Robertmurraya sp. FSL R5-0851: one gene and its partner. The protein of the gene in region 1 interacts with the protein of each later gene in a pairwise test. Links are inferred from orthologs where the notes say so. Each region holds a gene or a part of one and is shown in the gene's direction. Other genes may lie near its edges.

What was found.
Region 2: the proteins of ligA (region 1) and leuS interact in binary tests that used the Escherichia coli proteins (3 or more experiments, as listed by UniProt). The link is inferred for Robertmurraya sp. FSL R5-0851 from one-to-one orthologs.

The regions. Positions count from the first base shown.
Region 1 is NZ_JBBOOE010000001.1:373,222-376,098, forward strand. It holds ligA (NAD-dependent DNA ligase LigA), read left to right. Parts: upstream 1-374; coding sequence 375-2,381; downstream 2,382-2,877. Other genes in the region: MKX65_RS01980 (CamS family sex pheromone protein), read left to right, coding at 2,392-2,877. UniProt on the Escherichia coli protein: DNA ligase that catalyzes the formation of phosphodiester linkages between 5'-phosphoryl and 3'-hydroxyl groups in double-stranded DNA using NAD as a coenzyme and as the energy source for the reaction.
Region 2 is NZ_JBBOOE010000001.1:3,579,585-3,582,675, reverse strand. It holds leuS (leucine--tRNA ligase), read left to right. Parts: upstream 1-384; coding sequence 385-2,799; downstream 2,800-3,091. Other genes in the region: MKX65_RS18395 (rhodanese-like domain-containing protein), read left to right, coding at 2,912-3,091; MKX65_RS18405 (3-hydroxybutyrate dehydrogenase), read left to right, coding at 1-16.

The DNA.
Region 1 (2,877 bases):
TGCCGCTAGACAAGCAGCGGCTGTACGTAAGCCGGTACTTCGTCCAATGACGAATTCAACGGGTGGAGAAGAGCTTGGATGGAAAGTGGGAGACAAGGCCGTGCACGGAAAATGGGGCACAGGTACCGTGGTTAGCGTAAAAGGCGAAGGAGAAGGAATCGAGCTTGATATCGCATTTCCTAAACCAGTTGGGATCAAACGACTGTTAGCGAAGTTTGCTCCTATAACAAAAGGATAAAGGATTTCAATCAATCAAACGATTGATTGAAATTGCTTCAAACCATGATACAACTGGCACGAAGGCAATTCAATCAAACGTTTGATTGAAAAATATTTTTCTATTTTAAAATAGTTCTGATGGAAGGGTTGAGTACATGGATCAACAAGCTGCGGAAAAAAGAGTACAAGAGCTGCATGTCCAGTTAAATCAGTTAAATTACGAATATCACGTATTAGACCAACCAACCGCTTCAGATGCTGAATACGATGAATTATTAAGAGAATTAATCAATCTGGAAGAAACTTTTCCTGAACTAAAAAGTCCGGACTCTCCTACGCAACGCGTAGGTGGAGCCGTCTTAGATATGTTTGAAAAGGTACAGCATCAATCGCCTATGCTTAGTCTTGGCAATGCCTTCGGAGAGCAGGATTTGCTTGATTTTGACCGACGTGTTCGCCAAGCAGTGGGAGATCAAATTTCTTATGTGTGTGAATTGAAAATTGATGGTCTAGCGGTTTCGCTTCGTTACGAAAATGGTTTGTTTATTCAAGGAGCGACAAGAGGAGATGGAACCATTGGGGAGGATATTACGTCTAATTTACGTACAATCAAATCCATTCCTCTAAGATTAAATGAACCAGTGTCCATTGAAGCTCGCGGAGAGGTCTTTATGCCTCGAAAATCGTTTGAAGCATTGAATGCATTGAAGACAGAACGAGGGGAAGAGCTGGCAGCCAATCCCCGAAATGCTGCAGCCGGTTCACTAAGACAGCTTGATCCAAAGATTGCTGCATCACGTAATTTGGATATTTTCCTATATAATATTGCAGATGTAGGGGAGACCGGTGTGACTTCCCATAGTGCAGGCTTAGATTTGCTAGAAAGTCTAGGTTTTAAAACGAATAAGGAAAGAAGAAAATGTGCTTCTATCGAGGAAGTCATTTCTTATGTGAATGAGTGGACGGAGCAGCGACCAAATCTTCCGTATGATATTGATGGGATTGTGATTAAGGTCGATTCCCTCGCACAGCAAGAGGAGCTTGGTACAACGGCCAAAAGCCCACGTTGGGCCGTCGCATACAAATTCCCAGCTGAAGAAGTGGTCACGACTTTAAAATCAATTGAGTTAAGTGTCGGACGTACAGGGGTCGTTACACCAACGGCTATTTTAGAACCAGTCCGTGTAGCTGGAACAACCGTACAACGGGCCTCTTTACATAATGAAGATTTGATTCGTGAAAAGGACATCAAAATTGGCGATCAGGTTGTTGTAAAAAAAGCAGGAGATATTATTCCAGAGGTCGTAAATGTACTCGTTGAGAGACGAACAGGGGCAGAGGAAGAGTTCCGTATGCCCACTCACTGTCCTGAATGTGAAAGTGAACTAGTGAGGCTTGAAGAGGAAGTGGCGCTACGTTGTATTAATCCGAAATGTCCGGCGCAAATCAGAGAAGGATTGATCCACTTCGTATCAAGAACCGCTATGAATATTGATGGTCTTGGTGAAAAGGTCATCAGTCAGTTATTTGCCGAACAATTGATTGAAGATGTGGCAGATATTTATAAATTGACCTTTGATCAGTTGATTCAATTAGAGAGAATGGGAGAAAAGTCAGTTAACAATCTGATTGAAGCGATTGATGCTTCAAAAGCCAATTCTCTTGAAAAGCTGTTGTTCGGATTAGGCATCCGTCACGTGGGAGCCAAAGCAGCAAAAACTCTTGCGCAGGAATTCGAAACGATTGACCGACTCGCGGTGGCTACAGCTGAGGAGTTAACAGCCATCAACGAAATCGGAGAAAAAATGGCCGAATCGGTGGTCGCTTACTTTGAGCTTGAAGAAGTGAAAGAATTAATTGAAGAGCTAAAAGAAGCAGGAGTTAATACCACTTACCTTGGGCCGAAAAAGGTTGCTGTTGAAAACATTGATCATTTTTTTGCGGGGAAAACGATTGTCTTAACCGGAAAGCTAGAACAGCTTTCTCGTAATGAGGCAAAGGAGAGAATCGAAGCGTTTGGCGGGAAAGTTGCAGGAAGTGTAAGTAAGAAGACAGATTTGGTGATCGCTGGGGAAGAGGCAGGATCCAAATTAACAAAAGCAGAACAGCTAGGAATTGAAGTATGGAATGAAGAGAGATTAGTGGAAGAATTGAAGAAATAGAGGTGATACCATGAGGAAGATTCTAATGGTTGCTCTTACCGTTCTCTTGAGTTTAACCGCCTGTGCTCCTAATCTTCAGAAGCAAGAAGAGGTGGTACAGGAAAACGAAGATACAAAGCAAAAGGCCATTATACCGAAGTATCAGATTTCTGATCAATACTATCGGACGATCCTTCCTTTCGAGCCATCACAAGCAAGAGGGTTAATCGTAAATAACTTAAACACAAGATACGATATCAGTGAGTTTGAAACAGGGTTAATGAGGCTTGCGCAAACATCCTTTGGTCCAGATAAGTACCTTTTTAAGGAAGGGCAAAATCTTGACCGGGAAACGGTTGGTTTATGGTTGAACCGTAAAATGACGGCGACGCAGCTACAAGATGCTGGTTTAAAAGAAAATGAAAACATTGGTTTGAATCCGCAAATTCCTGAAGGCGGGGATATAGCAGCGAATAATGAACAGAACCCGATTTATTTAGCGCATCTTCTTGAGCAT
Region 2 (3,091 bases), 3.2 Mb from region 1 along the record:
CTATACGGTTCAATAAAAAAATGCACACACTCTACTCCTTATCTTCATATGCTACAAAACACAACTTGCATCGAGCTAGAAAATACACTACAATAGCATCATACTTAAATATGTGGTGACCATGATAAGGAGTAGTAGTGAGAAATACCTGAAAGTAGAGAGTTGACGGATGGTGAAAGTCAACCAGGTGTCCATGAACTCGCCTTTGAGTCGCAAGTGTGAAAGAAAGTAATGCTTGCCGTATTCCGCGTTAAGGATAATAAAGCGAGTGACTTGTGCACTAATGTGGGTGGTACCGCGGGAGATTCTACATAATCCTCTCGTCCCTTTTTATAGGGACGGGATTTTTTGCGTTTAAACAAGTATTTTTAGGAGGAATAAAAAGTGAGCTTTAATCATCAAGAAATTGAAAAAAAGTGGCAGAGCTTTTGGGACGCTAACAAGACGTTTCAAACAAGTGAAGAAAAAGGTAAACGCAAATTTTATGCGTTAGATATGTTTCCATATCCATCTGGAGCTGGACTGCATGTAGGGCATCCAGAAGGGTACACAGCAACAGATATTTTATCACGTATGAAGCGTGCGCAAGGTTATAATGTGTTACACCCAATGGGATGGGATGCGTTCGGTCTTCCGGCTGAGCAATACGCATTAGACACTGGGAATGATCCTGCTGAATTTACAGCATTAAATATTGCCACATTTAAGCGCCAAATCAAGGCATTAGGTTTCTCATACGATTGGGATCGAGAAGTGAACACGACAGACCCTGAATATTATAAATGGACACAATGGATTTTCTTAAAATTGTTTGAAAAAGGCCTAGCTTATATTGATGAGGTAGCCGTAAACTGGTGTCCAGCACTAGGAACGGTTTTATCAAATGAAGAAGTCATTGATGGAAAAAGTGAACGTGGTGGTCATCCCGTTGAACGCCGTCCAATGAAGCAGTGGGTATTAAAAATCACTGCGTATGCGGATCGTTTACTAGAGGACTTAGAAGAACTTGACTGGCCAGATAGCTTAAAGGATATGCAACGAAATTGGATTGGTCGTTCTGAAGGTGCCGAGATTACTTTTAATATTGAAGGTAATGACGGGCAGTTCACGGTCTTTACAACAAGACCTGATACATTATTCGGTGCAACGTATGCGGTAATAGCACCGGAGCATGCACTAGTTGAGAGTATTACGACAGCTGAGCAGCGTGACGCGGTTCAAGCATATATTGAACAAATCAAAAGTAAGAGTGATTTGGAGCGTACCGATTTAGCTAAAGACAAAACAGGTGTATTTACAGGTGCTTATGCAATTAATCCGGTTAATGGAGCGAAAATGCCAATCTGGATTGCTGATTATGTACTTGTCAGCTATGGAACAGGAGCGATCATGGCGGTACCAGGTCACGATGAGCGTGACTACGAATTTGCTAAGAAATTCGAATTGCCAATTGTGGAAGTCGTTGCAGGTGGAGATGTTTCAAAAGAAGCTTACACAGGTGATGGTGAGCATGTAAACTCGGACTTCTTAAATGGAATGAACAAAGAAGAAGCGATTTCTCGTATGATTGCTTGGTTAGAGGAAAAAGAAATCGGAACGAAGAAGGTTACGTACCGTTTACGCGATTGGTTATTTAGCCGTCAACGCTATTGGGGAGAGCCCATTCCAGTCATTCACTGGGAAGACGGGACAATGACAGCTGTCCCTGATTCAGAGCTTCCATTGATGTTACCGAAAACGACAGAAATTCGTCCGTCAGGAACAGGGGAATCTCCACTTGCGAATATTGAAGACTGGGTAAACGTAGTTGACCCTGTAACAGGGAAAAAGGGACGACGTGAAACCAATACGATGCCACAATGGGCAGGTAGCTGCTGGTATTACTTACGTTATATTGATCCGAAGAATGATCAAGCTTTAGCAGATCCTGAAAAGTTAAAAGAGTGGCTTCCAGTTGATATATATATCGGTGGCGCAGAGCATGCGGTTCTTCACTTACTTTATGCTCGATTCTGGCATAAGTTTTTGTATGATATCGGTGTAGTAAGCACGAAAGAACCTTTCCAAAAATTGTTTAACCAAGGGATGATTCTTGGGGAAAACAATGAAAAAATGAGTAAATCCAAAGGGAATGTCGTAAACCCTGACGAAATCGTTGGAACTCATGGTGCGGATACTCTACGTTTATACGAAATGTTCATGGGGCCACTTGAAGCTTCCATCGCATGGTCAACACAAGGATTAGACGGTTCACGCCGCTTCTTAGACCGTATTTGGCGCTTGTTAGTGGATGAGAATGGTGAAATCGCAGAGAAGGTTCAACCGGTTGATTCTTCGAGTCTGGAAAAGGTCTATCACCAAACGGTGAAAAAAGTGACAGAGGACTTTGAAGGATTACGCTTTAATACGGCGATTTCTCAGTTAATGGTATTTATTAACGATGCTTATAAATCACCTGTGCTTCCAAGAGACTATGTGGAGGGCTTTGTGAAATTGCTTGCACCAATTTGTCCACATATCGCTGAAGAGCTTTGGTCAAAATTAGGTCATAGCGAAAGCATCTCTTACGAAGCGTGGCCAGCATTTGATGAAGCGAAGCTGGTTGATGATGAAGTAGAAATTGTTGTTCAAATTAACGGCAAGGTGAAGGCGAAGCTGATGGTTCCGTCTGATGCAAATAAAGAAGCACTTGAGCAAATTGCTATGGATGATATAGTCGTTAAAGAGCAAATTGATGGGAAAACTGTTCGCAAAGTGATTGCTGTTCCAGGAAAATTAGTTAATATTGTTGCAAATTAAGTGTATGATAGGAGCTCCCAATCACTTGGGGGCTCTTTTTCTAAAGAGAAAGATTGAAATGTACCGAGTAAGTCGTGTACGATAGAAGAAAAATTAAAAGGGGTAATGTTGGATGGTAAAAGAAATTACAACTGCAGAGTTACAAGAAAAGCTAGAAAAAGGGGAAAAGCTAGAACTGATCGACGTGCGTGAGGATGAAGAAGTAGCGGCTGGAATGATTCCAGGTGCAAAGCATATTAAAATGGGCGAGATCCCAATGCGTTTAGACGAATTAGATCAAGATACAGAATAC